Regions from separate parts of the Caballeronia sp. GAFFF2 genome, predicted to be linked through region 1. Evidence: riboswitches for the same ligand, from Rfam matches in the RefSeq annotation. Region 1 holds a riboswitch; the other holds the start of a gene.
The links. A riboswitch is a leader RNA that binds a small molecule or an ion and turns the genes downstream of it on or off. The one in region 1 is predicted to bind manganese.

Region 1 (4,417 bases):
CCGACTTCACCGCATTGCAACTGAAAAGCGGCGAGAGGTAGTTGTCCGGATCGCCGTTATCGCCGGCCCAGCCCATGAAGAGCATGTCGTGCTGGCCCTGCTTGGCTTCCTTGATGAGTTCGCCCCACTCGATGATCTTCACCTGCGCCTTCACGCCGATCTTCGCCAGATCCGCCTGCAGCAGTTCGGCGCCAGCTTTCGGATTCGGGTTCAGCACACTGCCGTTCGGACGCACCCAGATGGTCGTTTCGAAGCCATTGGGCAAGCCTGCATCCGCGAGCAGTTTCTTCGCGGCATCGGGCGAATACTTGTACGCCGCGATGTTCTTATCATAGCTCCACGTGTTCGGCGGATACGGGTTCACAGCGGGCGTTCCCGTGTTTTCGAACACCGTCTTCGTATAGGTGGTGCGGTCGAACGCCATGTTCAACGCCTGCCGCACCTTCGGGTTATCGAGCGGCTTCTTCTGCGTGTTCAGCGCGACGAACGCGGTCATGAATGCGGGCGTCTCGCTAACCTTCAGCGACTTGTCCTTCTTCGCGTCGAGCACGTCCTGCGGCTTCGGCGACAACGCGATCTGACATTCGCCCGCCTTGATCTTCTGCGCGCGCACGGCGGCGTCCGGCGTGATGGCATAAATCAGGCGATCGATTTTAGGCTTCGGCCCCCAGTAGCTCTGATTCACGTCATAACGGATCACCGCGTCTTTCGTATAACTCTTGAGCACGAACGGACCGGTGCCGACAGGCTTGCTGTTCAGATCGACTTGCTGGTTCGCTTTCAGCAGCTTGTCCGCATATTCCGCCGAATAGATCGATGCGAAGCCCATCGTGAGGATCGGCACGAAGGTCGCGTTCTGCTCGTTGAGTTCGAACTTCACCGTTTTGTCATCGACCTTGGTCACGGCCTTGATGAGCTTCACGAGACCCATCGATTGCGCATGCGGAAAGCCGCTCGCGCCCGCGATCTTGTGCCAGGGGTTGCTGTCCGACAACATGCGCTCGAAGGTGAAGACGACGTCGTCGGCATTGAGCGGACGCGTCGGCTTGAAGTAGTCGGTGGTCTGGAACTGCACGTTCGGACGCAGATGGAACGTGTAGGTGAGACCGTCGCTGCTGAGGTCCCACTTCTCGGCGAGCGCGGGCGCGACTTTCTTCGCGGCCTCGTCGTATGACACGAGCGTGTTGAAGATGACATCCGCCGACGCGTTGGTCGTCACGAGCGAATTGAACTGCACGACATCGAAGCCGTCCGGGCTCGATTCTGTGCAGATGGTGAGCGGCTTGGCCATTGCGATAAGCGGCGCGGCGGCGAACGTCGCGGCGATGGCGGCAGCGAAAAGTGTGTTGCGCATGAGATCTCCCGTGACCCGGCTGGTCACATTACGATTGTTCTTGTGGCTGGTTTTACCCTGTGCGCGTGTGGCGAGCAAGTAGCGCATCCGCGCGGCTAGGTTAGCGAAGCGCTCGCCGCTCGACAACGAATCGTTGCGCATACGCTTATGCCTCGAACGCGCCGTGCGGGTTGCCGAACCGGGCGGCTCAGGCTACACTGCCCCGGTCTTTGGGGAGTAGCCTTCCTTCCATCAGCGAAGGAGAACGCGTCAACATCCTCGGCCTTGCTGCCGTGGCGCGTTCGACCGGTCGGTGCTGTCGCATTCCGGCGGTTTGGCGAGACCATCGATGCGCTTTGTCGTTCTTGGTCGGACGGCGCATGGCGCATCGTGGTTCGCTGAACGTCCGACCGTGGAATCATCGTGTCCCCACAACTACAAAAATCCCTGTCTCTCTGCGCGCTCATTCGCGCCCGCGCGTTGCATCGTTTCCCGCGAGGTGCCGCATGACGATGCTTTTCGTCGAACTCGCGTTGATGCTCGCGGTCATTCTCATCGCATCGGAACTCTTCACCAATGCGCTCGAACATCTCGGCGAACGGCTCGGCATATCGGAGGGCGTGACTGGATCGCTGTTCGCGGCGGTCGGCACGGCGCTGCCGGAAACGACCGTGCCGATCATCGCGCTGCTGGGCGGCACGGCGAGCCATTCGGTTAACGAAGAAATCGGTGTCGGCGCCATTCTCGGCGCGCCACTCATGCTCGCGACGCTTTCCACTTTCCTGATGACGCTCGCGGTCATCAAATCGCGTGGCTTGCGCGGCCGGATCGTGCCCGAGCGCAGCGGCTTCACGCGCGACCTGAACTTCTTTCTCGTCGCGTTCCTGATTGCGGCCGGCGCCATGTTCGTGCCGCATCATGCGTGGCAGGTGCGGGCGATGTTCGCGGTCGGCCTCGTCGGCTTATACGTGATCTACGTGATCACCACGTTCAAGGCATCGGCGAGTCTTGTCGAAAGCGGACACGGCACGGAAGCGCCCGAGCGTCTCTTCATCACCCGCGTGGGTTTGCCGAACGGTATCGGGTCGATCATGCTGCAGTTCCTGATCGGCATCGTGCTGCTCGTCGGCGGGGCGAAGGGCTTCATCCACGGTGTGGAAGGCGTGTCGGCGGCGCTTGGCATATCGCCGCTCTTGCTCTCGCTCATCATCATTCCGATTGCAACCGAACTGCCGGAAAAGGTGAACAGCATTCTTTGGGCGCGACGCGGAAAAGATACGCTCGCGTTCGGCAACATCACAGGCGCGATGGTATTTCAGGGCACCTTGCTGCCGGGCATCGGCATCATGCTGACGCCGTGGGAGCCGCGCGTGGAAGTGCTGACCGGCGTGCTGATCACGCTCGCGGCGGCGGCATGGCTGCGCTTCAACGCGCGCGGCAATGGCGTGGTGTTGTGGGCGTTGCTTGGCAATGGCATCTTGTACGCGGCTTATTTGACCTTAACCCTCGGCCGCTGAAGCCTTCGAGCGACGCAAATAAAAAATGCCCGCGCGAGGCGGGCATCAAGAGCGAAGCGCCGCGTCATGTCTGACGCGTTCTTCTCGTTGTTCTTATTAAGGTTATCGGCGCGTGCCGGAAAAACTTTAGAAGCGCGCGGCTTGTTGATATCGTCCGGCGGCTTTCGCCTGATCCATCGACTTGCGGTACGCGGTCGACAGCATGGCTTGCGCGGCGTTCGCACGGCCCATCGTTGCTTCGATGCTCGCCTGAATCCGGCGAATGGTCGCGAGCGATTCAGCCGGCTGATTCGCTTCCACGGCCATCAGGAGCGGCGTACGCGCCTCTGTGAGTTCGGCCGCGCGCGCCCAGTTTTCTTCGTTGACCGCTGCTTCGATCGCCTCGGTCAGTGCCCAGGCGTGTTGAATCATTTCTTGCTGGTTCATGTTCGTTCCTTACGACTTGTTGCTTGCCAGCGCGCCCGCGCTGTTGGTGCCGCCGAAGAGCGCGGTCAGGTAGCTGCCCTGCGTCGCCATCTGCGACATCAGCGTGTTGAGCGCGGTGAACTGATCGTTGTAGGTCGTGGTCAGTTGCGCCGTGTAGGAAGCGAGCGCGGTTTGCTGGTCCGTGATGCTCGAAAGATCGGCGGTGAGCGCGGTCGTGCGCGTATCGACGATACCGCCTGTCGCGAGAAATCCGGTCAGGCTGTTGTTCAGTTGCGCGGCTACGCCCGTGCTCGAATTGAAGAGCGATGCCACCGCGCCCGAGTTGCTCGACAATGCCGCGGTCAACGCGTCTTCGTCGGTCTTGAGCGTGCCGTCCGGTTGCAGCGTAATGCCGATCGATGCGAGGTTCACCTGGCTCGTGCCGGAACCCACGCCCTTGGCAATCGTGCTGGAAAGGGCGTTGCGAATGGTGTTCATCATCGAGTCGCCGAGCAGCGCGCCGCCTTGCGAACCGGCTGCCTGGGTCGAATCGAACGAAGTCAGCGACGCGGCCGTCGTGATGAAGTTGTTGTACGCGGTGACGAAACCATCGATGGCCGTCTTCTGCGTAGCCGTGTCCTGCGCGATGGTCAAGGTCTGCGTCGTGTTGACCGCATCCGACGTGAGATTCAGCGTCACGCCGGACAGCGCCGTCGTGACCGCATTGGTCGAGCTGCTGGCAGGCGTGCCCGCGATGGTGAAGTTGGCGTCCATGCCGGCCGTCGTCTGCGTCCAGTTCGACGAGCTGATGGCCGTCTGTGCCGGAACCGCATTGCCGTTCGAATCTGTCGTGGCGGCGCTCAACGTCGATGCCACGTTGAGTTTGGACAAACCGTTGTCGTCGGGCGTCGTGCCGTCGGACTGCATGTTCGGCGTGACCGCCACGGTAATGCCGTTGGCCTGGCCCGTCGACGCCGAGCGCAGCACGAGGTGCGCGCCATCGGTGCCGTTGACGACCGCCGCCGTGATGCCGGGGTTACCGCTTGCCTTGTTGATCGCGGACGCAATGCCCGCGAGCGTGTTGTTCGAAGAGTCGATGCTGATCGACATGTCCTTGCCGCCCACCGACAGCTTCATCGTGCCCGTGCCGAGTTGCGCGGTG
Region 2 (4,417 bases), on a different contig from region 1:
GCATCGCGAACGCCGCCTTGTCCACGACGCCGACGAGCCAGACCGCGAACAGTTTCGGCTCGCCGGGCGCCACGCCGAGCGTGTCTGCGAACGGCGCGGCGAACGGCATCGTTTGGGCGGTGGAGAATGGCACCATCGCCGTGCTGCACGCCTACGACGCCAGCAATCTCGCGCGCGAGCTTTACAACAGCAACCAGGCGGCGGGCGCGCGCGATCAGTTCGGGCAGGGCAACAAGTTCATTACGCCGATGATCGCGAACGGCAAGGTCTATGTGGGGACGCGCAACGGCGTGGGCGTGTTCGGTTTGCGGTGATGCCTGTCATGGACGCGGATTGGTGGCGATGAATTGCTTTACGGCGGCGTAGGCGGGCTTGGGCGTCTGGCCGTCGTCGAGGATCACGCCGTAAGGTCCCTCGCCGCCTGGCGGATCGTCGTAGAGCTGGTAGATCTGCAAGGATTCGATGTCGTAGCGCACCGCGATCGCTCTCAGGCCGCCGAGCATGTCGTTGGCGAGGAAGGCGGCCGCTTGCTGATCGGTGCCGAAGTCGGGCCGCACGCCCATTTCATTGATCCATACCGGCTTGCCGAACCGGGCAAGCGCGCCGATGACGTTGTAGCAACCCGTGCCGCCGCACGCGTGCTCGATGTTGCCCTGGTCAGAGTACCAGTGCCATGCCGTGATATCCCACGTCACGATGGGATGCCCGCCCGAACCGTCCGGCTGTGTGCCGTTCGCGAGCATCGTCACGAAGCCGTATTGCATCCACGCATTGCCGCCCATGACGATCTTGCCCGACGGGTCCATCGACTTGATGCCGGCGATCATGCCTCGGATGACGCCACGCGCAATCTGGAACTTTTGGTTGTCGAAGTCCGTGGGCCGCACGCCGTCCACCCATCCGGCGACCGTTGCCGAGCCGAGTTCGTTGGTGACTTCGTAGTAGGCGTAACGCTGCACACTCACGACGTCGCGCGCGAGCGCATAGGCCGATTGATACGCGGAGTCTTCATCGGCGAAATCGATGCCCATCAAGATCACCGGGTACACCGTCACCCCACCGGCGGCCAGCGCGTTGGCTACATTGGCGAGACGCATGGCGGTTGATTTGCTATACACCTCGTTGCGATACAGTTTGATGCCGAGATCCTGAAGCTGCGCTAATTGTCTGGCGGCGCCAGCGAGATAATAGACATCGCCATAACTGTTGTGACCGTTCATTCCGTAGAATAAATCGCTGGCGACGGGATTTATGGCGGCGGACGCGGCGTGATGACGATAGCGTGAATTATCGACGCTCGATGGCACGTTAGCGCTGTCCGAACCACCGCAAGCGGTTAATAACAGACTTGCTGAAAAGATCGCAGGCAAAACAGGTTTTGTGTTTCTGCAAAAACTAATTAAGCGATGAGCGATTTGCATAATCCAAACCAAGCCGATGACGTGTGCTCGCTTATGTCGCAGAAAATTAAATTCATTCGCGAACGCGAAGACAGGAGAATAGCGCGATGCTGATAACGCGAAGCGCAAGCGGGGCCGCGCCTTTTGCCGATGGGAATGGAGCGGTGCGTCGAGAAATATAGACGGTGACAGACGGGATAATCAAGACTTAATCGCGTCACTTTCACGAGCCGCGCTTATCTTTGCGAGATAATCGAAGAGCGGAGGATGTAATCTTAATGGCAAAAGCGATTCAGGCTTCAGAAGGAAGCGTGTTGCGAGATTTATTTGGTCGGAAAAATTAAAGCTGAATAGTCAGCGGGCAATGCGCGGCGCATTTGAAAATTGAAAATTCGCGACGCGCCGCGCACGACGTGTTGGAAAGAAAGATAAACGACGTACGCTTCAGACTTTTCTCGTTTCAATCGACTTCGCGCGTTCTCGAATTACGCACCCGATCCAATACCGCGCGGCACTTCGCCAATTTGCCGAAACACGCTCAACCAGTCTTCCAGATGCCACGTCTTCGACACACGGTCATCGCGTATCTCATGGAACGAGTGAATGGCAAATCGAACCGGCTTCGATGTCGCCGCGATGCCCATCAACGGACCGGACTGCGTACCGCTCACCTCCGCGCGCACGCCGACGCGATTGTCCTGCGTGAGCATGTCTAGAATCTCGATGCGCATGTCAGGCAGCGCAGCCGCCATCTCCGCGAAGATGGGAATCATCTGGTCGGGACCGGCCTCGAAGCCGGCCGGCTCAGGCAGATATTCCCAGTCCGACGTCACGGCTTGGCGCAGCAAGTTCACGTCCTTTTGCGCGAAGGCGGCGTAAAGACGCTCGACGGCCGCGCGGGCCTCTGACTGGGTGATGTGTCCTGCCTCCATGGTGCCTCCTGGGCGTTAGAGATGCGGCGTTGCAACCCACTTTAACCCAATGGTCCGGATCGGGTGATCTGTCGTGTTAAGCTCGCATTTCTTCGTTGGGGAGTAGCCGGCTTTCCCGCCCGGGAAAGCGTCCATGTCAACACGCTCGGTCTTTCGACCGTGGCATGGGCAGCCGTCACAGGTTGGCAAGACCATCGACAGAATGCGCTTCCGGTCGGGCGCGCCTTCTGTCCTTGTGCTTGCCCGACCAGACCAGAGCGCTACTCGATGAACCTCGCTTCCACCGTATTCCTTGCTTTCGCCATGTCCACCGACGCCTTCGCCGCCGCCGTGGGCAAAGGCGCGAGCCTGCATAAACCGCGCATCGGCGAGGCGCTCAAGGCGGGAGTCATCTTCGGCGTAATCGAGGCGCTCACACCGCTCGTCGGGTGGGCGCTCGGCCGCGCCGCCGCGCAATACGTCACCGCGTGGGACCACTGGATCGCTTTCGGCCTGCTTTTCGTGCTCGGCGCGCGCATGATCCGCGAAGGCTTAAGCAAATCGGCTCACGAAGAAGAGAAGCCCAATTCACATTCCTTCTGGGTCCTCGCCGTCACGGGCTTTGCCACCAGCATCGACGCGATGGCGGTCGGCGCGGGCCTCGCGTTCATCGATGTCGATATCTTCTCGACCGCCGCGACCATCGGCTTCGCAACCATGCTCATGGTGACCATCGGCGTGATGGTCGGACGGCTGGTCGGCGCGACTATCGGCAAGCGCGCGGAGATCTTGGGCGGGCTGATTCTAATCGGCGTGGGCAGTGTGATCCTTGCGGAGCATCTTGGTTACTTGAGTTGATGCGAAGTTCTGCATGTCGCGTTTGAAATCGCCGCCCATGCCACGAACTCACCACTTCGCCTCATCCGTTCCCGGCGGCACCGATGGCCTCGCGTAACCCGCCGGCGTGCGCTCGAAGCGCGCGCTCGGCGTGACCGCGCGCAGCATGCCGAAACCCGATTTGCTTTCCTCGGTGTATGCGGCGATGTCCGGCCGCGCCGTCTTCAACCCTCCGTCGATACGTCCAAGCCCGCGCAGCCAGTGTCCCGTCTGTGCGAGCGAAACCTCCACGTGCCAGCTACCGCCTTCCGTTTGTTGCTTCCATAGCGCGGCGGCCGCGCCGAACGCCATCAGAAAGCCGCTCGCCATGTCGAGCATCTGCATGGGCAGCGCTCGCGGTTTGCCATCGCCCTGCGCTTCGCCTTCGGCGGCGTTGAAGCCTATCGCGGTCTGCACGAGCGAATCGAAGCCACGCCGATCCGCCCACGGACCTTCCGTGCCATAAGCCGACAAGGACACGTACACGATGCCCGGCCGCCGCGCCACCAGCGCCTCGGGCCCGAAGCCAAGCTCGGCGATCCCGCCCGGCCGATAGCCTTGCGAGAAGACATGCGCGTCATCGATCAGCCGCCACAGCGTCGCGCGACCGTCTTCCGTGCGCAGGTCGAGATGCGCGGAGCGCTTGCCGCGACTCGTCTCGGCGATAGCGGGAATGTTCGGCAGATGCGGCGAATTCACGAGCATCACGTCCGCGCCGAACGAGGCGAGCGCTCGACCGCCCGTGGGACCGGCAAGGATGCGCGTGACGTCCAGCACGCGGATATCGGTCAGCGGGCGCGCGTCATTGTCGAGCGCGGGCAGCGCGAGAGGCGCAGCGTCGCCGATACGCGTGATCTTCAGCAACGGCTGCGCGGCGATGGCTTTGGCTTGCGGCGTCGCATCCCATTCTTCGAAGCTGCGCAGCATCGTCACGACGAGGCCGCGTTCGGCGCACGCGGTTTCGTAATCGTTCGCGCGCCATTCGAGCAGCGCGCGTTCGGCATCGGCGCGCGTGGCGCTGTGCGGGTCGAGACCCAGCACGCGCAACGCGCCATCCTGATGATGCTCGAAGTTTGCGTGTATGCGCACGTAGCCATCGGCCGTGCGGTAGAGGCCCGAGAACTCGCCCCAGGTCTCGGGTTCGGCGCCATCGACCGTGAACCAGTCGGTGCATTCGACGGCCGCGTGCGTCATGTCGACGCTCACGCGCTGGCGGTCGACGCCGCGCGC

Region 2: another riboswitch for manganese. It lies ahead of mntP (manganese efflux pump MntP); the one in region 1 lies ahead of NCT04_RS00900 (sodium:calcium antiporter).

The regions. Positions count from the first base shown of each region.
Region 1 covers NZ_JALQDA010000003.1:88,966-93,382, forward strand. The annotation lists gene NCT04_RS00895 (ABC transporter substrate-binding protein) at 1-1,354, opposite strand, end outside; yybP-ykoY riboswitch at 1,554-1,718, shown strand; gene NCT04_RS00900 (sodium:calcium antiporter) at 1,840-2,850, shown strand; gene NCT04_RS00905 (flagellar protein FliT) at 2,977-3,276, opposite strand; gene fliD (flagellar filament capping protein FliD) at 3,286-4,417, opposite strand, start outside.
Region 2 covers NZ_JALQDA010000035.1:496,451-500,867, forward strand. The annotation lists gene NCT04_RS28415 (PQQ-binding-like beta-propeller repeat protein) at 1-314, shown strand, start outside; gene NCT04_RS28420 (glycoside hydrolase family protein) at 321-1,529, opposite strand; gene NCT04_RS28425 (ester cyclase) at 1,886-2,332, opposite strand; yybP-ykoY riboswitch at 2,418-2,585, shown strand; gene mntP (manganese efflux pump MntP) at 2,600-3,169, shown strand; gene NCT04_RS28435 (CoA transferase) at 3,218-4,417, opposite strand, start outside.